2 regions of the Sporosarcina sp. SG10008 genome follow, and region 2 is predicted to be linked to the other one. Evidence: a T-box and tRNA genes for the amino acid it is inferred to sense, from the RefSeq annotation. Region 2 holds a T-box; the other holds one or more tRNA genes.
What was found. The T-box of region 2 lies ahead of ACGLYD_RS05600 (valine--tRNA ligase). A T-box ahead of a tRNA ligase gene usually reads a tRNA of that ligase, here a tRNA-Val.

Region 1: it has a tRNA-Val gene. The T-box ahead of ACGLYD_RS05600 (valine--tRNA ligase) is inferred to sense a tRNA for this amino acid. The anticodon was not compared.

What each region holds. Positions count from the first base shown of each region.
Region 1 covers NZ_CP172607.1:153,075-167,349, forward strand. The annotation lists rRNA gene ACGLYD_RS00695 (23S ribosomal RNA) at 1-474, shown strand, start outside; rRNA gene rrf (5S ribosomal RNA) at 621-736, shown strand; tRNA gene ACGLYD_RS00705 (tRNA-Asn) at 781-855, shown strand; tRNA gene ACGLYD_RS00710 (tRNA-Ser) at 860-951, shown strand; tRNA gene ACGLYD_RS00715 (tRNA-Glu) at 975-1,049, shown strand; tRNA gene ACGLYD_RS00720 (tRNA-Val) at 1,215-1,290, shown strand; tRNA gene ACGLYD_RS00725 (tRNA-Met) at 1,359-1,433, shown strand; tRNA gene ACGLYD_RS00730 (tRNA-Met) at 1,515-1,589, shown strand; tRNA gene ACGLYD_RS00735 (tRNA-Asp) at 1,593-1,668, shown strand; tRNA gene ACGLYD_RS00740 (tRNA-Phe) at 1,728-1,803, shown strand; tRNA gene ACGLYD_RS00745 (tRNA-Thr) at 1,817-1,892, shown strand; tRNA gene ACGLYD_RS00750 (tRNA-Tyr) at 1,906-1,990, shown strand; tRNA gene ACGLYD_RS00755 (tRNA-Trp) at 1,996-2,069, shown strand; tRNA gene ACGLYD_RS00760 (tRNA-His) at 2,097-2,172, shown strand; tRNA gene ACGLYD_RS00765 (tRNA-His) at 2,209-2,284, shown strand; tRNA gene ACGLYD_RS00770 (tRNA-His) at 2,319-2,394, shown strand; tRNA gene ACGLYD_RS00775 (tRNA-Gln) at 2,405-2,476, shown strand; tRNA gene ACGLYD_RS00780 (tRNA-Gly) at 2,481-2,555, shown strand; tRNA gene ACGLYD_RS00785 (tRNA-Cys) at 2,564-2,637, shown strand; tRNA gene ACGLYD_RS00790 (tRNA-Leu) at 2,679-2,759, shown strand; gene ACGLYD_RS00795 (SRPBCC family protein) at 2,938-3,390, shown strand; gene ACGLYD_RS00800 (hypothetical protein) at 3,724-4,239, opposite strand; gene ACGLYD_RS00805 (B3/4 domain-containing protein) at 4,269-4,961, opposite strand; gene queG (tRNA epoxyqueuosine(34) reductase QueG) at 5,018-6,157, shown strand; gene trmL (tRNA (uridine(34)/cytosine(34)/5-carboxymethylaminomethyluridine(34)-2'-O)-methyltransferase TrmL) at 6,275-6,748, shown strand; gene ACGLYD_RS00820 (hypothetical protein) at 7,073-7,366, shown strand; gene ACGLYD_RS00825 (NCS2 family permease) at 7,415-8,716, opposite strand; gene ACGLYD_RS00830 (aldo/keto reductase) at 8,873-9,697, shown strand; gene ACGLYD_RS00835 (methyl-accepting chemotaxis protein) at 9,834-10,769, shown strand; gene ACGLYD_RS00840 (RluA family pseudouridine synthase) at 10,892-11,743, opposite strand; gene ACGLYD_RS00845 (co-chaperone YbbN) at 11,859-12,338, opposite strand; gene ACGLYD_RS00850 (disulfide oxidoreductase) at 12,340-12,765, opposite strand; gene ACGLYD_RS00855 (bifunctional GNAT family N-acetyltransferase/carbon-nitrogen hydrolase family protein) at 12,899-14,275, shown strand, end outside.
Region 2 covers NZ_CP172607.1:1,141,479-1,156,524, reverse strand. The annotation lists gene ACGLYD_RS05600 (valine--tRNA ligase) at 1-2,068, opposite strand, end outside; T-box leader at 2,114-2,363, opposite strand; gene ACGLYD_RS05595 (hypothetical protein) at 2,590-3,174, opposite strand; gene hemL (glutamate-1-semialdehyde 2,1-aminomutase) at 3,352-4,644, opposite strand; gene hemB (porphobilinogen synthase) at 4,645-5,625, opposite strand; gene ACGLYD_RS05580 (uroporphyrinogen-III synthase) at 5,628-6,386, opposite strand; gene hemC (hydroxymethylbilane synthase) at 6,379-7,308, opposite strand; gene ACGLYD_RS05570 (cytochrome c biogenesis protein) at 7,465-8,295, opposite strand; gene hemA (glutamyl-tRNA reductase) at 8,385-9,749, opposite strand; gene yihA (ribosome biogenesis GTP-binding protein YihA/YsxC) at 10,123-10,704, opposite strand; gene lon (endopeptidase La) at 10,701-13,025, opposite strand; gene clpX (ATP-dependent protease ATP-binding subunit ClpX) at 13,150-14,415, opposite strand; gene tig (trigger factor) at 14,565-15,046, opposite strand, start outside.

The sequences.
Region 1 (14,275 bases), 990 kb from region 2:
ACGGATAAAAGCTACCCCGGGGATAACAGGCTTATCTCCCCCAAGAGTCCACATCGACGGGGAGGTTTGGCACCTCGATGTCGGCTCATCGCATCCTGGGGCTGTAGTCGGTCCCAAGGGTTGGGCTGTTCGCCCATTAAAGCGGTACGCGAGCTGGGTTCAGAACGTCGTGAGACAGTTCGGTCCCTATCCGTCGCGGGCGCAGGAAATTTGAGAGGAGCTGTCCTTAGTACGAGAGGACCGGGATGGACATACCTCTGGTGTACCAGTTGTCTTGCCAAAGGCATCGCTGGGTAGCTATGTATGGACGGGATAAATGCTGAAAGCATCTAAGCATGAAGCCCCCCTCGAGATGAGATTTCCCATTACGCAAGTAAGTAAGATCCCTCAAAGAAGATGAGGTTGATAGGTCTGGGGTGGAAGCACGGCGACGTGTGGAGCTGACGGATACTAATCGATCGAGGACTTAACCAATTTTGAAAAGGGCTTGATTACCCTGATTTTGTGTAGCACAATGTCTGTTTTATTCAGTTTTGAGCGAACAAAATTAATTATTTTGTAAAAACGCTTGCAAGTAACAACAAGGTATGATATAATTAATCTTGTCTTGTGGAAAATAGTTCAGTGACGATTGCGAAGAGGTCACACCCGTTCCCATACCGAACACGGAAGTTAAGCTCTTCAGCGCCGATGGTAGTTGGGGGTTTCCCCCTGTGAGAGTAGGACGTCGCTGGTCTGTTAGTCCAAAAGAAGATACTTAATGTATGTTCTTAATATTATTCCGCAGTAGCTCAGTGGTAGAGCAATCGGCTGTTAACCGATCGGTCGTAGGTTCGAGTCCTACCTGCGGAGCCATTTAGGAGAGCTGTCCGAGTGGCCGAAGGAGCATGATTGGAAATCATGTAAGCGGCTAACGCTGTTTCAAGGGTTCAAATCCCTTGCTCTCCGCCAGATTCATATAAATGATAAATTAAGGCCCCTTGGTCAAGCGGTTAAGACACCGCCCTTTCACGGCGGTATCACGGGTTCGAATCCCGTAGGGGTCACCATAACTTTTTAGAAATTCATCATTAAGCACGTAGACTTTAATTCAGTAATTCGAGCATAGCACACTCTCGTTAAAATTGGGAGAAGGAAGGAGCGTACATTAGTACGTGACTGACTGAGCGAATGAAGCTGACAAAGAGATGCGTCGCTTATCGCAATTTTACCCAGGAGGATTAGCTCAGCTGGGAGAGCACCTGCCTTACAAGCAGGGGGTCGGCGGTTCGAGCCCGTCATCCTCCACCATTAAGTTTTTTAAGCAGATTCACCGCTTAAAGAAACTTACATATATTTAATTATATAAATACTATTGTCGCGGGGTGGAGAAGTGGTATCTCGTCGGGCTCATAACCCGAAGGTCGCAGGTTCAAATCCTGCCCCCGCAACCAAATTTTATCATGATACAGCAGATCATATAGCTGACATGTAAATGATTAGCTCTTTATCAAATGAATACATTATATTGTTGTCGCGGGGTGGAGAAGTGGTATCTCGTCGGGCTCATAACCCGAAGGTCGCAGGTTCAAATCCTGCCCCCGCAACCAAATGGTCCCGTGGTGTAGCGGTTAACATGCCTGCCTGTCACGCAGGAGATCGCCGGTTCGATCCCGGTCGGGACCGCCATTTTTATTTTTCTTATAAGGTTTAGAATAAGCTAATATCTTAATGTAAACCAAATATGTGGCTCAGTAGCTCAGTCGGTAGAGCAAAGGACTGAAAATCCTTGTGTCGGCGGTTCGATTCCGTCCTGAGCCACCATTTTAATATTTGTGCCGGAGTAGCTCAACTGGTAGAGCAACTGACTTGTAATCAGTAGGTTGAGGGTTCAAGTCCTTTCTCCGGCACCATTTACACCTATATGGTGGGGTAGCGAAGTGGCTAAACGCGGCGGACTGTAAATCCGCTCCCTACGGGTTCGGCGGTTCGAATCCGCCCCCCACCACCAGTTTTAGGGGCATAGTTTAACGGTAGAATAGAGGTCTCCAAAACCTTTGATGTGGGTTCGATTCCTACTGCCCCTGCCATTTTTTTTAGTATAATCTAATATTATGGCGATTGTGGTGAAGTGGTTAACACATCGGATTGTGGTTCCGACACTCGAGGGTTCGATTCCCTTCAGTCGCCCCATTTATCTATCCAATTAAAACAAACTTATATATCATGGCGATTGTGGTGAAGTGGTTAACACATCGGATTGTGGTTCCGACATTCGAGGGTTCGATTCCCTTCAGTCGCCCCATTTTATATTCAATTAAAACAAACTAGATATCATGGCGATTGTGGTGAAGTGGTTAACACATCGGATTGTGGTTCCGACACTCGAGGGTTCGATTCCCTTCAGTCGCCCCATTTATCTTTTTGGGGTATAGCCAAGCGGTAAGGCAACGGACTTTGACTCCGTCACTCGTTGGTTCGAATCCAGCTACCCCAGTTTCGCGGAAGTAGTTCAGTGGTAGAATACGACCTTGCCAAGGTCGGGGTCGCGGGTTCGAATCCCGTCTTCCGCTCCATCATCTACGGCGGCATAGCCAAGCGGTAAGGCATGGGTCTGCAACACCCTTACCACCGGTTCGATTCCGGTTGCCGCCTCCAATTTTCTTATGTATCGTTGTTTGTAAACTAAATAGTGTTATGCCCGAGTGGTGGAATGGCAGACACGTCGCACTCAAAATGCGATGCCGTAAGGCGTGCCGGTTCAAGTCCGGCCTCGGGTATCAGATGTAAAACACAACTTCGGTTGTGTTTTTTTGTGTTTAATTTCTACTATATAAGTTGACTTAACTGAGCGAACGTGGGCTTTGGCTACCCCTAGCACTTTAAAGAATTCAATGTAATTTAATTCTTTATTTCAATATATATTTAGATAAAAGAATAGAGAGTAGGGGAAACATTATGCCATTAATTGAACACCAGGAGTTCATTCAAGCCTCGGTAGAACGTTGCTTTGATCTTGCACGAGACGTGGATATTCATACCCGTACAACAGAGGGGACGAAAGAGAAGGCTGTCGGTGGGGTGACAACAGGTTTATTGCTGGCCGGGGATATTGTTACATGGGAGGCCGTTCATTTCGGTATAAGACAAAGACTAACTGCCAAAGTAACGGTGATGGATATACCGTATATGTTTGAAGACATAATGGTGAAAGGAGCATTCCAATCTTTTCACCATATTCATGAGTTTATTGAGAAGGATAATGGCACTCTGATGATTGACAGATTTCAATATAGATCACCCTGTGGAGTGATTGGTGTTATTGCGGATAAGTTGTTTTTGGAAAGCTATATGAGAAACTTTATTGTGAGTCGAGCAAGAGCTCTGAAGCATATTGCAGAAAATGAGTAAGAGGCATTTCATCAGGAAAAGTCGACTTGATAAACTTGGTGGCACAAGTTTTCTAGAGAGTGGAACCTGGACGTTACTAATCGATTGTGAGAAAACACAGCGCTTCAAAAATGGGTAGTAAACAAAATCGCTCCTTACCGCCGAAGCGTAAGGAGCGATTTTCATAGAGGGGATCCGATGACACTAGTTTGGGTTGTCCATTGCAATTGCCTTGGTTGGTCATTGGGGATTGGTCACAAAGTAAATGGTGACAGGTTATTGGTTTGCCTGCAATTTAAATTGGATTGATCCCTACTCTATGCCCTGGAGAGGAGTCTCACCTTTCCAAGGGCATTAAAAGTACTTCGTATCATCAAATTTCAAGACAATCGAATAGTTTTTTGCATTAATAGAATTAGATAACTTATGTGCATCCTTTTCTGCTTGCAATGATTTCACCCGATAATCCTCAGGAACGAATAAAGCAACACGGTATACGACCGTACCTTCAGAGTAGCCGTATTGAATCTCTTCTTTTTCTGCCATAGAGAGTTCTTTGTAAAAGCGGGCTTTTGCACGCAATTGTATGGCAAGTTCAATCGCTTCGACAATCGCAAGTTGTTGCCCTTGGAACTCGATTTCATTATCGATATTGGCACGATACATGAGACGGTCGAGCACTCGACTATCTAAACGGACTTCATCCAATTCTGTTTCTACGATTTTAAGGCTACGTGGTCCTTGATCAGGGGTGTTGCCTTTTTCTACATTCGTAAAGGCTACGCGTCTCATTTCATCTTCAAGCTCATGAATTCGTTTTGTTAAAACACTTTTTAATTTTACAGCTTCAGCGAGTGTTATGTTGCTCACTTGTTCATTCCCCCCATTTAGAAACATTGTCAGTCAACTATAATGGAAGTTTGTCCCTCGTGCAAAACATATGAACGAACATCTCCACCACTAAGACTAGTAAACATGTTCCCACATGCTGTTGTCAGTTCAAACGCTTCAGTAGCATCCATGGACGGGCGTAGGAAGAAGATATGTAACGCGTCTGTCGTATCTTCTGTTACAGCGCTACGTATAGAATCGACATATGGACTACCGAATGGGCTATAATCATCTTTTAACAGTAGAATGTTTTGTAATGAATTAAAACGACCATTCAATCCATCATATCCATCCTCTTCTGTCCCTGAAGTAACGACTATATCGCCGACAATTTTTTCGAGGTCATAGATGCCTACTGGAATTTCGTGCTGCAAGGAAAAGAAGTTATTCAAGTCGACAGCATTGTGGAATGGATCGATGTAGTTTTGCTTCTTAATCCGGCGCATAAGTGCTTCTGTAGAATGACGGTATCGATTAGGGTCTGCGCCAAGTGCTTTCCACACAGTACGCCATTCTTTAATGCCAGGGAATTCGGGGACGGACTTGTTCTCCAGCTCAAAGAAAAGTTGCTCTTGGAATAATTGCAATTTTCCTTTTAGCATTTGAGGCGATTCTGACACTGTAATTTTGGTATAATGGTTAATGCCCAATTTTAATCCGGGTACGGCACCTAAAAGCTTCATATCCATTTCAATAATCAATGACTTCACCCTTTATATAGTTTAATTCAATAGTAGCATAGTGGAGGCGATACAGTGTGAATGCTGTTCAGTTGCAACAGTCAGTGAGGGACTATGCGGAGTCAATCGGCATCGACAAAATTGGTTTTACAACAGCTGCACCATTTCGTGAGTTGAAAAACCGCTTGAAGCGGCAGCAAGAACTAGGCTATCAGTCGGGTTTTGAAGAAAAGGATTTAGATAAACGGACAGAACCTGCTCTTTTGCTTGATCAAGCAGAAAGCATTATTGCAATTGCTGTAGCTTATCCATCCAAAATGGCAGATTCTCCGAGAGGAAAAAAAGGCGAGCGCCGGGGTATTTTTTGCCGTGCATCATGGGGAACAGATTATCATACGGTCCTTCGTGAGAAGCTGAGACTGCTTGAGGAATTTATACTAGAACATGCACCTAAAGCAAAGGTTCGCTCGATGGTAGATACGGGTGAGCTTGCAGACCGCGCTGTTGCAGAACGGGCGGGGATTGGCTGGTCGGCAAAAAACTGTTCAATAATTACGCCGGAATTCGGTTCGTATGTGTACCTGGGTGAAATGATTACCAATATCCCTTTTGCGCCGGACGTTCCAATGGAAGATGAATGTGGGGATTGCACACTTTGTCTTGACGTATGTCCAACTGGTGCATTGATTCAGGGTGGTCAATTAAATGCGCAGCGTTGCATTGCTTTCCTTACACAGTCGAAAAAGCCAATCCCGGAAGAATTTCGTGCGGAGTTTGGTAATCGGATATACGGGTGTGATACATGTCAAACGGTATGTCCGAAAAATAAAGGAAAGCATAATTTGCATCAGCAAGCATTCCAACCGGACCCTGAACTGGCGAAGCCACTTCTTCAGCCTGTGCTCAGGTTGTCGAATCGAGAATTTAAAGAGAAATTTGGACATGTATCAGGATCTTGGCGCGGAAAAAATCCGATTCAGCGAAATGCAATTATTGCACTCGCACATTTTAAGGAGGAGTCTGCGGTACCTGAATTGATCAGTATGTTAGAGAACGATCCAAGGCCCGTCATTCGTGGTACGATTGCATGGGCACTTGGTCGAATTGGTTTGGAAGAAGGATATGTAGCGATTAAGGAAGCATTATCGAAAGAGGAAGATCCGGAAGTGCGTGTTGAATTAGAAAAGGCAGCGGATACTTATATACTGAAGAAATGAATGCCTATATAAACTAAACGAAGGCTCCTTACAAGAGGCAGCAGAAGTAAATTCAATGGGGTTCTATATTTCAACAAATCTATAGTAAGAAAAAGTTTAATTGGAGGAATCACTGAGATGGCCATACACGTAGCGTTATTTGAACCACAAATCCCTGCAAACACAGGGAATATTGCAAGGACATGCGCAGGAACAGGAGCGAAACTTCATCTTGTGAAACCGCTTGGATTTTCGACGGATGACAAAATGTTGAAACGTGCGGGGCTCGATTACTGGGAGCACGTCGACATTACATATCATGAAGGAATTCGTGAGCTATTCGCGGCGAATCCCGATGCTGTTTTTTACTTTTTGACAAAACACGGTGAAAGGACTCATACTGCATTCGATTATTCTGATGGTGCAACAGATATATTTTTCGTCTTCGGTAAAGAGACGAGCGGACTTCCTGAAGAAATTTTAGAGGAGAATAAAGAACGGTGTCTACGAATCCCGATGAACGACAACATTCGGTCGCTTAATTTATCGAACACGGCGGCGATACTTATATATGAAGCACTTAGGCAACAATCTTATCCAGGATTGGTATAAAAAAACGGGGCAGCCTGAAGGCATGTCCCGTTTTACTTATTGTTATTTTTTTAGGCCAGGTATCTTAACCTTGCCCGGTTTATCATCGTATCCGCCTGTGAAAATTGCAGATAGGAATGCAAAGCAAACACCTATAATTAGAATTACTGTCATGATAGGTACCTCCTGTAAATTCATTAGTAGCTTCGTTAAGTATACCCTATTTTAAATGGAATTGAAACGACCGTCAGGAAAAATTGTGACAGAGCCAAGAAAAATGAAACTTTTTGTCGGCTTGTCCGTATATAACATAACGACTTAAATAATATGGAGGTAGAATATAGTATGAAAAATTACTCGACAGGAATGAAATGGATCACGGCAATTGCAGAAGGTTTTCTTGCAATTCCGATCATTGGAGGAGTTTTTGTTATAAGCTCCGGATATTCAGTGCTGGGTGTCATGTTCGTTTTACATGCAATTACGTTACTGCTTTCAATTCGGGACATGCAGGGTAAGGCAGCACCCATCCTAGGTCTCGTAACGAGCATAGTGAGTGCTATTCCGTTCATTGGCTGGTTCATGCACCTACTAACTGCAGGAGCGCTCGTAATGTCGGCTATCACTTCTAGACGCTAAATCAATATGTAAAAAATACCCTTCCGAATACTAACGGAAGGGTATTTTTTAATGTGGTAAATAGAGCAGCTGATAGGTGAACAGTACCGCGAAAATATATAACAGGATAGGAACTTGTTTTCCTTTCCCTTTCACAACTTTCAATAGCGGGTATGTGATGAAACCAAGAGCGATTCCTGTCGCAATGCTCGAAGTGAGTGGCATTGTTAGAATAACGAGGAAGGCTGGGAATGCTTCATCGAATGAATCCCAATCAATATCTTTCACTGCACCAATCATCAAGCTTCCGACGATAATCAAAGCAGGAGCTGTGATTGCAGATACACCAGACAATGTACTGACGAGTGGACCGAAAAATGCCGCGACAAGGAAGAGGATAGAGACAGTCAGTGATGTCAATCCTGTCCGGCCACCTACTGCAACACCAGATGAAGATTCGATGTACGCCGTTGTTGGACTCGTACCGAACATCGATCCGAATGTTGTTGCAACAGAATCTGCAAGTAATGCATGACGTGCACGTGGCAGCTTATTGCCTTTCATAAGGCCAGCCTGTTTTGCAACACCAATCATCGTGCCGGTGGTATCGAACAAGGTAACGATGAGAAAGGCAAAAACCACCCCATACAAACCATGTGAAATGACGTCACCGAATGCAGTAATCGGATTCCAAACAAGAATCCCTTCCGGTAATTGAGGCATTTTCCATAAGGCACCTTCAAATTTGAGCTGACCCGTAAAGACTGCGACAATTCCAGTTAGAACCATTCCAATGAAAATCGAACCATAGATATTCAAAGTCATAAGAATAACCGTCACGAGAAGGCCGAACAAAGCGAGTAGAACGGGCGGAGACGTAAGGTCGCCAAGCTTAACAAGGTTCGCCTCATGTGGAGCGACGAGTCCAGAAAGACGCAAGCCGATAAAGGCGATGAATAACCCTATCCCAGCTGTAATCCCGAGCTTCAGACTCTCAGGAATTGATTCAATTAATTTTTCACGGAATGAAGTCAAGGACAACAGAACAAATATTAATCCAGCTATGAATACTGCAGAAAAAGCAGTCATGTAGTCGAGTTGACCATCAGATGCGAGAACAACCGATGTAAAATAAGCATTCAATCCCATTCCTGGTGCAATTGCAATTGGATAATTGGCGAAAAGTGCCATCCAAAGTGTACCGATAACCGCAGCGATAATTGTCGCAATGAATACTTGCTCGAATGGTACGCCGGCGTCAGCGAGAATAATCGGATTGACGATGACAATATAGGCCATTGTCAAAAAAGTTGTCATACCTGCCAATACTTCCGTTTTCACAGTGGTATTATGTTTTTTTAAATGAAACAATGTAAATCTCCTTTCAGAATACGAACGAAATGAAGTACATTTACAATAATATTCGTTTTTACGTTAAAATTCAACTCTGAAATGCAATCAGGTAATTCGTAATATTCGAATGCCGCTTGTACAATTAAAGAATAAGTTTCGAAAGGGGAAATTCAAATGACAAAACGATTCAACGGAACACTTGAGCTAGCAAATGGTGTGAAAATGCCACAATTAGGACTTGGCGTCTATAAGATGACGGATCCGGGTCAGACTGTCGAAGCAATTACATACGCAATAGAAACAGGATATCGCGCAATTGACACAGCGGCAATCTATGAGAATGAAAGGGAAACGGGGGAAGCGGTCCGTCACTCTGGTGTTCCAAGGGAAGAGCTGTTCATCACATCGAAGGTATGGAATACTGATCAGGGCTATGACGGGACACTCCGCGCATTCGAGACTTCATTGAAGAAACTAGGCTTAGATTATTTGGATCTATATTTGACACATTGGCCTGTGTCAGAAAAATATGTCGACACTTATAAAGCGATTGAACGGTTGTATGACGAAAAACTGATCCGTACAACAGGTGTCTCCAATCATCATGCCCATCATCTTGAAAAAATCCTTGTAAAAGCAAATGTTGCGCCAATGGTGAACCAGATTGAACTCCATCCGTATCTAACACAGGAACCGCTCCGTGCGTTTTGCGAAGAGAATGGAATTGCTGTGACGTCTTGGTCACCGCTTGCACGTGGGAAGCTACTTGCAGAACCAACGCTTCTTACTATCGGCGAACAGTACGGTAAAACACCTGCGCAAGTTATTATCAGATGGCATTTGCAAAATAATCTCATCGTTATTCCAAAGTCGGTGACACCTGAACGTATAAGTGAAAATAATGAAGTTGCCGATTTTGAACTGTCATCTGAAGAAATGGCATCGATTAACGCACTTAATCGCGATGAGCGGACGGGAACCAATCCGGATTCATACTAATTTCATTAGCGTGCCTGATATGTGTCATAAGTCTTAATGCTATTCATAGTATTGCAACTTTTAGCACAAATACTACATTCAAAATGAGGTATTTTATGGTATGATGAAAAAAAGGGTGTAGGAGGAATTGATTACCATGTTCAGAAGCAAGAAAAAGGGTATCGAGGATGATCGTCTTCAACTAGAAATTGACCGTTTGAAGTTGGCGTATTCGGATAAAGAACAACAGGATCAAGGACGTTTAACTGACTTAAAAAGCGAGCTGAATGCTGCTGTTAATCAGCATGAAAAAGTAAACGCGCAACATAACGTATTAGGTGAAGCAGTTAGTCAGATTGAGACAAGGTTTGAAAACGTAGGTGAACTAAGCGAAAGAACTTCGGAAAAGTCACAGGACTTGTTTGAAAAAGGTCGTTCACTTGAAGAACAATCTCATAGCATGGTTAAAGAAGCATCAGAAGGAACGAAAGAGGTAAAGGCGACAGCCGATGTAATCAAAGATTTGGGAATCCAAATTCAAGCTTCCGAACAGAACATGACGAACTTAAGCGCTAGATCAGTTGAGATACAGTCAATTGTCGGCGTCATTGAAGATATTGCAGCGCAGACAAATTTGCTTGCATTGAATGCGTCAATCGAGGCGGCACGGGCTGGAGAATCCGGAAAAGGGTTCGCGGTCGTTGCCCAAGAAGTAAGGAAACTTGCAGAAAGCACGTCGGATAGTACGGCAAACATCCAAACATTAACTTCTTCACTTCGCAATGAAATCGAGCAAGCGCTTGCCGCTACAAGGAAAAGTGCTGAGCTCGTTGAAAAAGGAGTCGAAGTAAGTTTGGCAACTGCATTAAAAATTGAAAGCATCCTAAGCACGATTGAGGTAAGCCAAGGTGACATTGGTGCTATTCAAGAAATGATTGAAGAACAGAAAAAACTGTCCGAAGAAGTGAAACATGAACTTCACGGTGCGAAAAGTTTATTCTCACAAGCACATAATCTAATTGTGGAACATATTGAAGATGCAAAAGAAGTTGATGAGCGTCTTGAGAATGGAATCCGTCAACTAGCGTTTTAATTTGATTCAGTAGGAGCGAACTTAGGAGTACCTAGACTAAAAATGCCGCGTTCTGAGGATGTCACAAACTAAGTGCAATTTATTAAAAAAATGCCATGGAGAAATACTCTCCATGGCATTTTTTAGATATTTTTCATTTCAATAAGCGTCTGTTCTTCTGTAAATGGATGGATGAACGATAACGCAGTTGCAGTTAACCGATAATGACCGTCTTCCGTTTCACTGCCGTCATATAGTGTATCGCCTGTAACTGGGTATCCAATATGTGATAAATGTACGCGGATTTGGTGTGTCCGACCGGTTTCAAGATCAGCCTCTACAATGGAAGTCTCTTCTTTACGTTCAATAAGTCGGAAGTTTGTAACAGCGGCTTGTCCAGACATTGAAACAATTCGTTTGGCTGGATGATGGCGGTCTTTTCCAATCGGAAGTCTAATGGAACCTTTAGGTCGTTTCAAGTAACCGTCAACTTCTGCAGTGTATTTCCGTGAGATGTCATTATTCTCAATCATACGGTCGAAGAGTGCCTTCGCAATTGGATGCTTCGCAACGAGAACAACACCGGAAGTTCCTTTATCAAGACGATGGATATGCTCGGCATAATCCCCGCCATTGTTTTTAACATATGCCATGACAGCATTCATCAGTGTACCTTTGTCCCTTGGACCATCGGGATGTGTTGTCATACCAGCAGGTTTAACAGCTGCCAGGATATGCTCGTCTTCAAAAAGTACGGTAAGTTCAACTTGTTCATCAGCAATATACGTGGAAGCTGCATCAGGGAAAGTAAACACCAATTCTGTACCTTTCGCGAGAGGTAAGCGCCAGTCGTCTACGGGTTCGCCGTTCGAATCTAGTACACTCTTGGCCATACGCATAAGGTGGACCGTCTTTTTACCGCCTTGCCATTTATCTTTGAGCAAGTATTCAACCGTCATATTGTCTTCTTGTGTTTTATAATGAAATAAAGCCATTTAAATCATTCCTTCCAGTCGTGGGCCTACAGGATGTAGGTCATGAAGCGTGAGGGATTGTACTTCATCCCTCCTAGTTGCCGCAGGACGCAGCGAACTTAGACTTCGTTCCATATTATTTGCCTTCGAATTCATTGAAAAATGCACGGATATTTTCCTCGGGTTGTGCACCGAGCATACGTCCGACTTCTTTACCATCTTTGTAGTGGACGAGGGCCGGCCAACGTTCAATTTTATAGTCTGTATCCATTCCGGCTTTATCACCAAATTCCATCATGTTATATTGCAGTACGTTGACATCCATCTCTTTTGCAATTGGCATCAAAACAGGTGTCATTTCCATGCAAAATTGACATTCAGGGTGGAAATAATAGGCCGTTACTGATTCACCGGCCTCGATTTTTTTGAACAGAGTATCTGGCAAGACGATGTTGCTGTAGTTTTCATTGCCGATCAAATCGATTGTTGGTTTTTCAAGATTATCCGTTCCATATGGATTGTCTTTCATTTTTGCTTGGTCCGCTTTGTTCGATAATACGACAATGAGGATGAAGACCGCGACAATAGCACCGCCAATGATTAATAATTTTTTCAAGTTACTTCGACTCCTTCTGCCATTTCATCATGAAAAGGCTTGTAATAAAGATGATTAAAAATGCCAAAAGCGCCAAGAATGGAATGGTGATGAATCCGAGATAGTTGATGTATTGTCCTGTACAAGACACGTTTCCACAAGTAGGTGCACTATTGCTCAAAAAAGTCAGCTTTTGAATTCCATAATGATAGAGGGAGATACTTCCACCAACAATCGAGAAAACAGCTAGAGTCAAGGCAATTCGTGCGTTTTTTTGGAACAGGGCGACACCTGAAATGAGTACGATTGGATACATCAGAATCCGCTGGTACCAACAGAGCGTACAGGGCTCATATCCGCGTACTTCCGAAAAGTATAACGAACCGAGCGTTGCGACAAATGAAACTGTCCAAATAATAATGAGACTGTTTTCTAGTCGTTTTTGCATACAATCATCTCCTGCTTGGTAAACTACATACACATTTGATTATAGGGTGTCGTATTAAACAAGTAAAACATTATTAACTGTAGGGGCAACTGCGGTATAATGGAGAGATACAGGTTGGGAAGAGGTGTTTCGGATGAGTGAAGAATTTGATTTGTCTGAGTTTGAAATAAGTATGGTTATTCGTCAGATGAAATTTGAGGATATAACGAGGCTTTTAAGTATGCAGGAATTATGTTTCCCTGGTATGGAACCGTGGGAAGAGGGGCATCTAAAGAGTCATTTAGAAAATTTTCCGGAAGGACAGATGGTTGCTGAATTGGATGGGGAAATCATCGGTTCATGCTCCAGTCTAATCATCAATTTCGATGAGTATGACGACCGCCATACATGGGATGATGTCACTGATGAAGGTTACATAACAAACCATAATCCCGACGGTTATAATATGTACGGCATCGAAGTTATGGTGCATCCTGGCTACCGCCGTATGAAGGTCGGACAGCGTTTGTATGAAGCACGTAAAGAACTTGCGAGAGAGCTCAATTTGAAGTCGATTATCCTAGGTGGTCGGATCCCGAACTACCATAAATTTGCCGAAGAAATGTCGCCGCGTGAATATGTAGATTCTGTGTCGCGCCATAAAATCTATGATCCTGTACTGACGTTCCAACTGATGAATGACTTTACGTTGATGAGGGTTAATCCAAACTATCTACCGGACGATAAAGCATCGAAGAAATATGCAACACTTATGGAATGGAATAACGTTGATTATAAACCGCTGACGAAGCGTCATTTCAAGACAAGTTATCCAGTACGTATTTGCGTTGTCCAATACTTGATGCGCAAGATTTCATCATTCGACGACATGGCTCATCAGTGTGAATACTTCGTTGACGTCGCGTCTGATGCCAACTCCGATTTCGTCGTCTTCCCGGAAATATTCACGACTCAGCTTATGTCATTTATGGATGAAATATCGCCGAGCCAAGCAGTACGTAAAATGACTGAATATACGCCGCAATATATTGAGATGTTCATGAATCTTGCAGTCCGTTATAACGTGAATATCATTGGTGGATCTCACTTTGTCGAGGAAGAGGATGAAGAAATCTACAATATTTCGTATTTGTTCCGTCGTGATGGGTCAATCGAAAAACAATATAAGATTCACATTACGCCAAATGAACGAAAATGGTGGGGAATTAGTGCAGGAGATGCGGTTCGCGTCTTCGATACAGACTGCGGGAAAATCGCCATCCAAATTTGTTATGATATCGAATTCCCCGAATTGGCACGTATTGCAACAGATATGGGTGCCAATATTATCTTCACACCATTTTGTACAGAAGATAGACAAGGGTATCTGCGCGTCCGTTATTGTGCCCAAGCCCGAGCGATTGAAAATCAGATTTACACTGTTATTTCTGGCACGGTCGGAAACTTGCCACAGACGGCAAATATGGATATCCAATATGCACAATCAGCTATATTCGCTCCATCCGATTTC
Region 2 (15,046 bases):
GCATGAATGGGTGTAATAGACGCATTGTATTATCGAGTACGTATGCCAGTACTGAGCGTGTCATTTTCTTCGCTGTTTCATCTTCACCGTATAATGGCAGTTTCGCCATTTCGATGTACCAGTCACAGAAATCATCCCAGATGAAGTTATAAAGTGCACGGCCGACTTCACCGAACTCATAACGATCTGCAAGTTTCGTCACTTGGTCGATTGTTTCATTCAACCTTGTCAGAATCCATGCATCTGCAACGGATTTTTCACCAGTCAAATCTATTTCTTCGTAAGTCATGCCATCCATGTTCATAAGTGCGAAACGGGATGCATTCCAGATTTTATTGGCAAAGTTCCAGATGGCTTCAACTTTTTCAGTTGAGTAGCGAAGGTCCTGCCCTGGCGATGAACCGGTTGACAAGAAGTAGCGCAGTGCATCCGCTCCGTATTTTTCAATAACATCCATTGGGTCGACGCCGTTACCAAGTGATTTAGACATTTTACGACCATCTTCTGCACGTACGAGTCCGTGAATTAAGACGTCTTTAAATGGACGCTGTTCTGTAAATTCGATGCCTTGGAAGATCATCCGTGATACCCAGAAGAAAATGATGTCATAGCCCGTTACGAGTGCATCTGTTGGGTAATAACGTTTAAATTCTTCATTGTCGAGATCCGGCCAGCCCATTGTTGAGAACGGCCAAAGCGCAGATGAGAACCATGTATCAAGAACGTCATTGTCCTGGCTCCAGTTTTCACTGTCAGCAGGCGCTTCATGACCGACATGTATTTCGCCCGTTTCGTTGTGGTACCAAGCTGGGATGCGGTGGCCCCACCAAAGTTGACGCGAGATACACCAGTCATGGACATTTTCCATCCATGTTAAATACGTTTTTTCGAAACGGTCCGGGACAAAGTTTACTTTGTCTTCTGCTTCTTGTAATTTAATCGCTTCATTAGCAAGTGGCTGCATTTTAACGAACCATTGTGTTGATAAATACGGTTCAACGACAGCACCACTGCGTTCAGAGTGACCGACAGAATGATTATGTTCTTCAATGTTGAATAGAACAGCCATCTCCTGCAAGTCTTTAACGATTTCTTTACGGCATTCGAAGCGATCCATTCCTTCGTATTTACCAGCAAGCTTATTCATTGAACCGTCTTCATTCATCACAAGAACACGTGGAAGATTGTGACGGTTACCGATTTCAAAGTCATTCGGGTCATGTGCAGGTGTAATTTTCACGGCACCACTTCCAAATTCCATGTCGACATAATCGTCTGCAATAATCGGGATTTCACGGCCGACAATCGGTAATTTAACCGTTTTGCCGATTAAATGCTTGTAGCGCTCATCTTCAGGATGGACTGCAACAGCAGTGTCCCCAAGCATTGTTTCAGGTCGAGTTGTCGCAATTTCGATACTGCCCGTTCCGTCTGCTAGTGGGTAACGCATATGATAGAAAGCACCCTGTATGTCTTTATGGATAACTTCGATATCGGATATAGCTGTTTTCGTTGCCGGATCCCAGTTGATAATATATTCGCCACGGTAGATAAGCCCTTTGTTGTAGAGTTTAATGAAAACTTCCTGTACTGCTTTCGAAAGTCCTTCATCCAGGGTAAATCGTTCACGTGTATAATCAAGACCCAAACCAAGTTTCGCCCATTGCGCACGAATATGTCCTGCGTACTCGTCTTTCCATTTCCATGTTTCTTCAACGAATTTTTCGCGGCCTAAATCATAACGTGTCGTTCCTTCTTCACGAAGTTTTGCTTCAACACGAGCCTGTGTCGCGATTCCCGCATGATCCATTCCTGGAAGCCATAGTGCATCATAGCCTTGCATACGTTTCATACGCGTCATGATGTCTTGTAAGGTTGTATCCCATGCATGGCCTAGGTGAAGTTTACCTGTGACGTTCGGCGGCGGAATAACAATTGTATAGGGCGTTTTATCGCTTTCTGGTTGCGCTTCAAAGTACTTCCCTTTCAGCCACCATTCGTAACGACCTGCTTCAATTGTCTGTGGATCATATTTCGTCGGCATCGACGTGTTGTTTTCAGTTGACATGTTATTTCCTCCTTTATTTTTGGGTACAAAAAAACTCCTATCGCCTTAAAGGACGAAGGAGCTGTTCGCGGTACCACCTTTATTCGTGCACACAAAAGAGCTGTGCACCTCAAACTTCGATAACGGCTTCAAACCGGCTTCCGCTACTACGCTCAAAAATGTTTTTCTTTTTGAACACACTTTCACGGAAACTGCTCATGGGTTACATTCGGTAAATAATCGACAGGTCCTTTCAGCACTCGAACCCTCTCTTTAGTCTAATCCATTCACGTACTATCCCAATCATCGCATCCATATACAATTGCAATAATTGTAACGGAATAACCGGTTGCTCGTCAAGTATATAACGAAAGGATTGTGTTATGCGTAGAGGATATAACCCTTACCTACTTCCTCCTTGGCTTCGAAGATGTCGATTTTACTGTAAAGGAATCATTATCCCTATTTGCCTTTTTCAGTTGGTACGATTATTGATCATACCGACGACAGGCGACTTTCTATTGTTCTGTTTCCTGTGTGGTTTAGCTTTCGTTCTTTACAAAAACATCATTTGAACGGTAGGCTGTCGTCGATATGCCATCCGTAAGCTCCGCAATGAACGACAGCACTTCGTCCATCTCGTCTAACGGAGTGCTGTCAATTGCTGCTACAATCGGCGCTGCAACCGCGACCGCTACTTGCACTTCCTCAGGCTCTTCCACTATTGCAACCGCTTCTGTGTACGTACATTCTACATTCCAGACAACTCCATAAGTACCTTGTCCGTCTGATTTACCTGTTGCTTGCGTTGTTACAATCTCCAATGGGCTCTCTGCTACTGAAGGCAAGTCAATATTAAGCGGTACCGCGTATTCAAAATAACCGTCTTTGCCATCCACTTCGACATCGTCAATGAGGATAAATGAATCGTCCCATTCCTCCGCCCTTAGCCCTTCACCGAATTCGACATTCGCCGCAATATGATAAATGCCTGTCAACCGGACTGAGTCTTCTGTACGCTCTTCAGTATACCTTGGCGTCACTGTGACTGACTGTACACCAGTCGGTACACCAGCATGTTCTGGGAAATAGAAACTTTCCTCCATTGACCACTGTTTTTTCTCCATACCTGTTCCCTCCTTCTATTCCTTCACAAACAATTGTATGCGCGGCATGGTTACAATAGAAGATTAAATAGATCGAACGCAAATATCCTCCGACCAGTAAACTAGTCGGAGGATATTGTCTTTATTATTAAAACAAACACAACTATCGAATTCGTATTTGAATTGACTAAGCTTTTTTTACGCACGAAGTTTAGCAAACACCGTATGGAACGCTTCAATCGTCTTTTCAATATGCGCTTCTGTATGCGCAGTTGATAGGAACATGCCTTCAAACTGAGATGGTGGAAGGAAGATACCCTCTTCAGCCATTAAGCGATAGTAATCAGCAAATAATTCAAGGTCAGCCGTTTTCGCTTTGTCGTAATTCGACACTTTTTCGTTGGTGAAGAAAAAGCCGATCATCGAGCCTGCACGGTTTACCGTGTGCGGGATATCAAACTTTTCAGCCGCCGAACGGAAACCGGCTTCTAGCTGATCACCAAGTTTAATGAAGTGTTCATAAGATGCAGGCGTTAGTTTTTTCAACGTTTCAATACCTGCAGTCATCGCCAGTGGATTACCTGATAAAGTTCCTGCCTGATAAATCGTTCCTGCAGGAGCCATGTTTTCCATAATTTCACGTTTCCCTCCATATGCACCAACTGGAAGGCCGCCGCCAATTACTTTTCCGAGACATGTAATATCCGGCGTCAAACCGTAATAACCTTGTGCGCAATTATAGCCAACACGGAAGCCCGTCATTACTTCATCAAAAATAAGAAGCGTGCCGTTTTTCTCTGTCAACTCACGCAATCCTTCAAGGAAACCTGGTTCAGGTGGGACAACACCCATATTACCCGCGACAGGCTCAACAATAATTGCCGCTAAGTCGTCACCAAATTCTTGAATTGCGACTTTAATGCTTTCTAAATCGTTATAAGGAACAGTAATTGTGTTTTTCGCAACCGATTCAGGCACACCCGGGCTATCTGGTAGGCCAAGTGTTGCAACGCCAGAACCCGCTTTAATGAGCAGTGAGTCAGCGTGACCGTGATAACAGCCTTCAAATTTCAAAATCTTATTGCGACCAGTATAACCGCGCGCCAAACGTAGTGCGCTCATCGTTGCTTCCGTACCGGATGACACCATACGAATCATTTCAATTGAAGGAACGCGTTCAATAACAAGTTTCGCAAGTTCATTTTCCGCTAACGTTGGTGCACCAAAGCTTGCTCCAGTTTCTGCAACGCGCTTAATGCCTTCAACTACGTCTTGATCAGAATGACCGAGAATAAGCGGACCCCAAGATAGTACATAATCGATATATTCATTGCCATCGATGTCTGTAAGAATAGCGCCTTTTCCGCTCTTCATGAAAATCGGGTCCATATTGACAGATTTGAATGCACGAACAGGAGAGTTAACTCCTCCTGGCATAAGATTTACCGCTTCAGCAAATGCTTGTTTCGACTTTTCATAATTTCTACCCAATTATTTCTCCTCCAGCCAGCGTGCCGCATCTTTCGCATGGTACGTCATAACGAGATCCGCACCCGCACGCTTCATACTTGTCAACGTTTCAAGAACGATTGCTTTTTCATCAATCCAACCATTTTGCGCTGCTGCTTTAACCATTGCATACTCGCCGCTCACATTGTATGCAACTACTGGCAATGTAAAATTGTCTTTGACATCACGCATAATATCGAGATACGAAAGCGCCGGTTTAACGATTAGGAAGTCAGCACCTTCTGCAACATCTGATTCCGCTTCACGCATTGCTTCTATGCGGTTTGCTGGATCCATTTGATACGTTTTGCGATCGCCTGATTGAGGAGTGGATTCCGCAGCGTCACGGAATGGTCCGTAATAGGCGGATGCATATTTCACTGCATATGACATAATCGGGATATGCTCAAAACCAGTTGCGTCTAACCCTTGGCGAATAGCTGCTACAAAACCGTCCATCATATTCGACGGTGCAATGATGTCCGCTCCCGCCTTCGCCTGGCTTACTGCAGTACGCGTCAACAGTTCCAATGACGGGTCGTTTAATACGTTACCGTCTTCTAGAACACCGCAATGTCCGTGATCTGTATATTGGCACAGGCAAGTATCCGCAATGACGACAAGTTCAGGATAACGTTCTTTCGCTAAACGAGTGGCTTTTTGGACAATCCCTTGATCAGAATAAGCTTCCGACCCCAATTCGTCCTTAGTTGCCGGAAGACCAAATAAAATAATTGATGGAATTCCAAGTGACACAACTTCGTCGAGTTCAATTGTAAAATGGTCGAGTGATTTCTGGAACACACCCGGCATAGAAGCGATTGGATTATTGATGTCTTCCCCATCTATAACAAAAATCGGATAGATGAAGTCCTCTTTCCTCAGAACAGTTTCTCTCACCATAGAACGCAATGTAGTTGAAGTGCGCAAACGTCTGTTGCGTCTGAATTGTAAAGTATCCAAAATTACCCTTCCTTTCGCCCCGCCAATTTCTCGACGAGATCCATAAGTGTGTATGTATCGGGTCTAACATGAACGACCGCACCAACTTCTAGCAATGCTTTTTCCGTCACATGTCCGATAGCCCCGATTGTAAAGCCGTTCCAACCTGTCCGCGGAGCCACTTCTTCAGCAAAAACTTCAACTGCCGAAGGACTTGCGAATAAAACGCTCAAATGCTGTTGTTGTTGCAATAAATCTACGAGTGAATCGATGAAATCATTTGCACGCTCTGTCGCATAAACTGTCCATTCATCCACTTCAAAAGGAATTTCCTCTTTGATGGTGACGCCTGCAATTGATCCGCGTAGAAAAAGAATACGTCGAATATCTGTTTCAGCAGGATTAAATTCCTTTACGAATGTATCTGCACTGAACACGGTTGGGATGAAATCGACTGTAAAACCAATTTTTTCAAGCGCTTCTGCAGTTCGAGTGCCTACGGCTGCTATTTTCGCTGGAATTGATTCCGAAGAAACACCATGACGATTGAGTTTTGCACCAAACGCCGCAACCGCACTTTGACTTGTGAATATTAACCAATCATACATCGGACAAGCGGTCAAACGAAGTTCATCTGTCTGTTCCACTAACTCCGCCACTTGGATAAGCGGCAATGAAACAGGCGTCCCTCCGTAGCGCTTTACCAATTCAAAGACATCTTTAGACTTCGGAGTCCCTGTAAAGATGACCGTTTCAGCTAACAGCGGTTGACGATCACGCATCCATATCCGCCTTCACTTTCTCAATCACTTCTGAAGCCCCTTCGGCACGCAATATTTTTGCAACTTCCATACCCGCTTCAACGGGATCCGTGCTTGAGAAAGTCTTTTTAAACACTTGTGTTGCGTCTGGAGAAGCAATATAGCCCGTCAATTCGATTTCGCTACCGTTATATTGCGCAAATCCGGCAATCGGAACTTGGCACGAACCATCCATTTCAGTTAGGAAAGTACGCTCTGCTTCAACTTCTTTCCATGTTTTTTCATCCGTTAATTTCGCAAGTTCTGCAAGTAACTCTTTATCATCAAAACGGCATTCAATTGCTAGTGCCCCTTGTCCTACTGCTGGAATACAATCTTCAACGGACATATATTCCGTAGTCACATCCGCGCTCCAGCCCATTCGCTTCATGCCGGCAGCTGCAAGAAGAATCGCATCGTATTCACCGTCAACCATTTTTTTCAGACGTGTATCGATATTGCCACGAATCCATTGGATGTCAAGATCGGGACGCAGAAGCAGTAATTGTGAACTACGACGTAAACTAGACGTTCCAACTTTAGCACCTACTGGTAAGTCCATGAATTTCACATGACCATTCGAAATGAATGCATCGCGCGCATCTTCACGCGGAGGAATACAACCGATAACAAGTCCTTCTGGAAGAACGGCTGGCATGTCTTTCATGCTATGTACAGCGAAATCGATTTCTTTATTAAATAATGCCTGCTCAATCTCTTTCACGAAAAGCCCTTTACCGCCAACTTTCGACAGCATTACATCTAGGATTTGGTCTCCTTTTGTAACGATTTCTTTCACTTCGAATTCAAATGGAGCACCGGCAGCTTTCATCTGGTCTATAAACCAGTTTGTTTGTGTCAATGCAAGTTTACTTCTTCTTGAACCTACGATTATTTTTCTCATATTAACTAATCCAACCTTTCTTAATCGAATACACCTTGGCGTATTTGTGTTCAGATTTTTTCGAGTTTGCTTGATAATAAATCCAAAAAAAATCTGTAGCATCCGCCAGAGGCTTTAACTTAATACAGCTGGGGTTTGAAACCCGGCTGTATTAAGTTATAACCAAAAATGGAACCCGGATAACTTACTTCCAAGAAAAAAATTGATGATAACAAAAAGGAATGCAAATACGTTCGCCCATGCAAAGTCATTTCCTGTTAGCTTGCCACTTCGCTTCAAGAATAATACAGAACCGTAAATGGCAAGAAGGATAAACGAACCAATAATCTTCATATCAAAAAAGGACCATACATCGAGTGCAACTATCGCCCACTGCATGCCGAGAATTAAACTGACGAGCAGAAACGGAATACCTGTATAAAGAGACGCCTTCATGCCTATCTCTGTTTGATGAAGAGAAGGAAGCCTATTAAATTGTTTTGACCATTTCTTCTTCTTTAAAACTTTATAAACAAGAAGATAGAGTATCGAAAAAACGAATGACATCGCAAACGCTGCATAAGACAAAATCGCGAATGTAATATGGATGAATAGCAGCTCTGAAATAAGCGCTTCCCCAATCGGCGACTGTTCAATTTGTTCAGGTCCAAATGTATGAATTGTCATAAAGATGAATCCAATCACATTTAAGAAAAAGACGGCGTGACCAACTTTGTAAAACAGATGCATGACAATTGATAAAGTAATCAACAACCAAGCGTAAAAGTAAATCCCCTCAAAAAGAGTGAGTACAGGGAACCTTTGCCATTCGATTATATACATCACAAGAAAGAATGTTTGTAGAAAGTAGACGACGGTTAAAATCCAAAAAGCGCTTCGGTGTGCAAACGTATCCTTATTCAAGTAATCTATAAAATAAAAAACAAGGCTTACTGCATAGAGTACGACCATTACTTCATGCAGTCTCGCCATCATCATTTCAGCCATGATAACCTCTCTGCCTTTCCGAACTAATAGGGGCGTTTCTGCATCTATAGTGTATCACACTGATGCGGAAACGCCCCTTTGACAAACGTTCAAAATGTCAAATCCGGTTGTGCCGTCGCATGTCTTTCAGCTCTGACTTTTAACCGTTGTTTCGCCTGTTTTGCAAGCGTTTCTTTCTCATTTACTACATCTTCATCAATACCGAATATTTGCTGGAACAATTCCAACTTTTCGGATGCTTTCGGATCCATTGACAGCTCTTTCGCCTGTAGAATAGGATCTTTCAATAATTGATTAACGATAGATTTCGTATGCTTGCTTAATACTTTCTTTTCACGTTCAGTTAAATTTGGCATTTTGTTTTCAATACTCGCCATTGTCTCCGATTGGATGCGATTCGCTTTTTGACGAAGTGCCGATATAATCGGAACCACTCCAAGTGTAGCAACCCATTCTTTAAATACGACAAGTTCCTGCTCAATCATAAGGCCAATTTCTTCGGCTGCTCGCTTTCTTTCCGCGAGATTCGCTTCCACAATTCCTTGTAAATCATCGATATCGTAAAGGAAAACATTTGGTAGATCGCCGATACGTGGATCCAAATCCCGCGGTACTGCGATATCTACCATAAATATTGGTCTTCCTTTACGCAACCGACCTACTAACTGCATAAGTTCAAAATCGATAACGAAGTCGTTTGCACCTGTTGAACTAATCAGTACATCTGCTTCCAGAAGTGTACATTGCAGTTCTTGCATTGACTTCGCAACACCTCCGAATTTATCGGCAAGGACTTCCGCTTTCGACAGTGTCCTGTTAACAACTGTCACTTTGCTTGCACCGCTTCCGTGCAAGTTCTTAACGGCAAGTTCACCCATTTCGCCTGCTCCAAGAATGGCCACATGCTTTTGGTCCAATGTACCGAAGATCTTTTTACCGAGTTCTACAGCAGCATAGGAAACTGAGACAGCGTTATCGCCAATTGCAGTTTCAGTGTGGGCTTTTTTCGCAAGCGTTACGGCTTGTTTAAATAGCTCATTGAAAACAGTACCTGTTGTACCAATTGTTTGGCCTTCAAGGAAACTGTCCCTCACTTGACCTAAAATCTGTGTCTCACCAAGTACCATAGAATCGATGCCTGCCGATACGCGCATCAGATGCTCAATCGCACCATCATTTTCCATGATAATTAAATGAGAAGAGAAAGACTCAAGTGGCAAATCGAACCACTCAGCCAAGAAATTCTTCACGTAATAACGACCCGTATGCAACTGATCAACAACTGCATAAATTTCAGTTCGATTACAAGTTGATATAATAATATTTTCTAATATACTTTTTTGCTGTTGCAATGTTTGCATCGCCTGCGGCAGTTCTGTTTCAATAAAAGATAATTTCTCTCTTATTTCAACAGGTGCTGTCCGGTGATTGACACCGATTACGATTGTATGCATCAGGTGTTCACACCTCTCACGTTCTATTTCACGCTTCCCATTATACCATATAGTTATCACTTTTCTTGTTGGAAATTGTGAACAACCTATGACTACGAACGGTTAAACGTAACTATTTATAATGATTATAATCTAATCCTAACAGCCTTCGATTTCACATGCAATTAATGTGCAATCCTAAATCAAATTTATTGGAACTGCATTACCGATTACTAATACTATACGACAGATTGACTAAACTATACGACTGGATAAGAAAACTGAAGAACAAATTATTATAGTATACGACTGAATTACTAAACTGTGCGCCAGCACACTATAAAAAAACGGAAAACGATGTATATCTCGTCTTCCGGATTTTCCAATTCTACAATTACATTCTGCTTTCAATCTCTTTCCATGCTTCGTCCATTCCGATTCCCTTTTCAGATGAAAAGACAATTAATGCATCGTATGGTCGCATTGCAAGCGTTTCACGAACGACTTTTTTATGCTTTTCCCATTTCCCTTTTGGAATCTTGTCCGCTTTCGTCGCAATGATGATCGCAGGCATATTATTCTCTACAAGGAAATCGTACATTGCACAATCATCAGCACTTGGAGCGTGACGTAAATCTACAATTTGAATGACAGCTCGAAGTGGTTCCCGTTCAGTCATATATTGTTGAATGAATTTCCCCCATGTTTCACGAGAAGACTTGGATACTTTTGCATACCCGTATCCCGGTACATCGACGAAAAATAATTGCTCTTCAATTTTATAAAAATTTAATGTTTGTGTCTTACCTGGCTTCGAAGAAGTTCGAGCAAGGCTTTTTCTACCAATCATCTTGTTTATGAAAGATGATTTACCGACGTTCGACCGGCCTGCTAACGCAAATTCCGGATACCCTTCCGCCGGATATTGTTCGGGGCGTACAGCACTCATTATCATTTCTACGTTATGGACTTTCATTTGGAAGTCTCCTCCAATGCAATTTCGAGGACCTCTTCTGCGTCAGAAACGAGTTTAAATGTCAGTTCCTCTCGGACGCTTTCTGGAATATCTTCGATGTCGCGCTCATTTTCTTTTGGCAAGATAATTGTCGTCAAGCCAGCTCGATGGGCACTTAATGTTTTTTCTTTCACGCCACCAATCGGTAAAACTCTACCGCGCAGTGTAATTTCACCAGTCATCCCGACTTCACGGCGTACTGGCCGTGAGGTCAATGCAGAGACCAGTGATGTAGCAATCGTCACACCGGCTGAAGGACCATCTTTAGGGATCGCACCTTCAGGTACATGGATATGAATATCACACTTTTCATGGAAATCTGGATCAATACCGAATTCCACAGTTTTCGAACGCACGTAGGACAATGCAGTTTGGGCAGACTCTTTCATAACATCTCCAAGTTTACCCGTCAGTATAAGTTTACCTTTTCCTGGCGATAAAGAAACCTCAATCTGCAATGTATCTCCACCAACTTGCGTATAAGCAAGTCCTGTCGCGACGCCTATTTGATTCACTGTCTCCGCCTGTCCATACCTGTATTTCTTTTTACCAATAAGAGATTCAAGTGTTTTAGAACTAACCGTGATACTTTTCTTCTCTCCCGTGACAATCAGTTTCGCAGCTTTACGGCAAATACCTGCAATTTGTCGTTCTAGGCCACGTACACCTGCTTCGCGTGTATAATACCTTACAATGTCCTGAATCGCAGGATCATTGATACGTACCTGCGATTTTGTCAGTCCGTGCTCTTTCAACTGTTTCGGGATCAAGTGATTTTTCGCAATAGCGTGCTTCTCAATTTCTGTGTAACCGGCAATTGAAATGATTTCCATCCGGTCACGAAGTGGTCCCGGAATTGCACTTAAATCATTGGCAGTCGCAATGAACAATACATTCGATAAGTTATAAGGCTCTTCGATGTAATGATCACTAAATTTATTGTTTTGTTCTGGGTCAAGTACCTCAAGCATCGCGGACGATGGATCCCCACGGAAGTCATTCGACATCTTATCGATTTCATCCAGTAAGAACACGGGGTTAATCTTGCCAGCTTTTTTCATACCTTGAATAATCCGCCCAGGCATTGCGCCCACATATGTCCGTCTATGACCACGAATTTCCGACTCGTCACGCACTCCGCCAAGTGAGATTCGAACAAACTTCCTACCTAGAGATTCTGCAATAGACCTAGCTAAAGACGTTTTTCCGACACCTGGTGGACCCGCAAGACAAAGGATTGGTCCTCGTAATGAATTCGTTAATTGACGAACTGCCAAATATTCAAGTATACGTTCTTTAACAGCTTCTAGTCCATCGTGGTCGCGATTTAAGATTTCTTCCGAGCGATTAATGTCAAGCTGATCTGTTGATGCATCGGACCATGGCAACGTAACGAGCCACTCGATATAATTACGGATGATTCCGCTTTCAGCTGCAGCAGATGGTAGTTTTTCATATCTGTCGAGTTCACGCAACGCGGCTTCTCTAACACCTGCCGGCATACCGGAACTCTCAATTTTTTCAGTCAAGTCTATTACTTCTAGACCTTTACCGTCTTTATCACCGAGTTCAGTCTGAATCGCCTTCATCTGCTCACGCAAATAAAACTCTTTTTGCGTTCGCTCCATGGCTTCCCTGACACGTTCATTAATTTTCTTTTCAAGGTTCAGCACTTCTTGCTCATTATAAAGTCTACTCATAAGCCATTCAAGGCGTTCATTGACATCTTTTATTTCAAGTACTTCTTGCTTTGCAACCAATTTCAGCGGTAAATGAGAAGCGACCGTATCTGCCAGTCTTCCCGGTTCTATAATTGAAGCGACAGAATCATATGTTTCTTCTGTCACTTTTTTCGAGATTTTTGAGTACTTTTTGAAATATGTAAGTAGCGTTCTCATTAGCGCTTCTGATTCAGCATCAATTTCCTCATCATCTGGATAACCAATTACTTTAACCACGGGATAAAGATCCGCTTCCTCATAATCCGACCATTCTGCACGTTCAATTCCTTCAATAAGTATACGATACGTCCCGTTTGGTAGTTGTGTCATCGATTTAACAAACGCCAATGTCCCTACTTTATACAGATCCTCCGGTTCCGGATTTTCTATACTTATATCTTTCTGCGTAGCAAGAAAAATAAGGTTATCCTGTGCGATTGCGTGTTCAATGGCAAATACGGAGCGCTCTCTTCCAACATCAATATGTAAAATCATCGTAGGGTATACGAGCAGCCCACGCAGCGGCAACAATGGTATATTGTTCAATTCATTAGTTAACATGCGGAAGTCACCTCCATTAATTATGTATATCCAACTTTTAGTTCAATCAAATATTTAAAAAAAGCTGACATCCGAAGAGCGCATTTTCACGCGCGTCATCGGAGTCAGCTTCATCCTTCAGGCGTTACGCCGAGTCTTTCTCATTATCCAGATGAACTCGGGTACCGTCCGCTGTTAAAAGAATTGGATTTGATTGCCCCAAGACGGAGTCTTTAGTAATGACACACTCAGTCACTTCTTCAAGTGAAGGCAGTTCATACATTACGTCGAGCATGATATTCTCAATGATTGAACGCAGACCACGAGCACCTGTTTTTCGTGTGATTGCCTCTTTTGCAATTTCAAGCAAGGCATCATCTTCGAATCGCAGTTCAACATTGTCCAGCCCAAACATTTTTTGGTATTGTTTTACAATCGCATTTTTCGGAAGCGTCAAAATCTGATACAGCGTATCTTCGCTCAACTGCTCCAAACTTGCAAGAACAGGTAAACGACCTACGAACTCTGGTATCAGACCAAAACGTTGAAGATCTTCTGGAATCAGTTTAGCAAGGTAAGACTCCTCTTCAATAACCAAGTTCGGCTCAGCACCGAAACCAATTACTTTTTGTCCGATACGGCGTTTAATGATTTCTTCAATTCCGTCGAATGCTCCCCCAACAATAAAGAGAATATTCGTCGTGTCGATTTGGATAAATTCTTGATGTGGATGTTTACGTCCGCCTTGTGGTGGCACGCTCGCAACTGTCCCTTCAAGAATTTTAAGAAGTGCCTGTTGGACACCTTCACCTGACACGTCACGTGTAATGGACGCATTTTCGGATTTACGCGCGACTTTATCGATTTCATCAATATAGATGATCCCTTTTTCCGCACGATCTACATCATAATCTGCAGCCTGAATCAGTTTCAATAGAATATTTTCTACATCTTCACCAACATATCCCGCTTCCGTCAAAGATGTAGCATCTGCAATCGCGAAAGGTACATCGAGGATTCTAGCAAGCGTTTGAGCAAGTAATGTTTTACCGCTCCCTGTTGGTCCGATTAAGACGATATTGGATTTCGATAGCTCGACATCATCAATCTTACTGTTCGAATTAACACGTTTATAGTGATTATAGACAGCAACTGAAAGTGATTTCTTTGCACGGTCCTGTCCAATAAGGTATTCATCGAGTATACTTTGTATTTCTTTCGGCTTCGGAACGTCTTTAAGCTCGAAACCTTCTTCAAGTCCGACTTCCTCTTCAACGATTTCAGCACAAAGTTCAACACATTCATCACAAATATAGACGCCTTGACCAGCGACTAACTTACGAACCTGTTCCTGGGATTTCCCGCAAAAAGAACAGTTCAAGTTATCTTTTTCATCGTTAAATTTGAACATTATGCTCACCCCTATTCAAGTGACAATCTTACAAGATTCCCCCGTTTTTATCAACTAATTAGAATTCTTCCCTATTCAAGAAGGTAATTCTATGTCTTTCTATGAAAAACAAGGTACGGTCTTCCGTACCTTGTCCTTATTTCACTTTATTATTCAGTAATCTTTGCATTTTCAACAAGGAATTCAACTGTTTTATTGAAACGAAGGTCATTTTCAAGAACAGAAGTTCCACCAAGTGTTGTTTTAATTTGCTCAACATCCATACCGAATTGCGCGGACATTTTTTCAAGTTCTGCGTTAATATCAGCTTCTTCAACTACGATGTTTTCAGCTTTACCAATCGCTTCAAGTACAAGTGAAACGCGAACACGGTTTTGTGCATCGTCTTTCATTTGTGAACGAAGTGCTTCTTCATCTTGTCCAGAGAACTGGAAGTAAAGCTCAAGGTTCATACCTTGTGATTGAAGACGTTGTCCGAACTCTTCCATCATACGTTCAATTTCAGAATTGATCATTACTTCAGGAATTTCGACTTCCATATTTCTCGCAGCCGCTTCGACAAGATCGTCGCGAAGTGCTACTTCAGATGCCGATTTCTTCTCTTCCAAAGTAGTTTCTTTCAGCTTCGTAC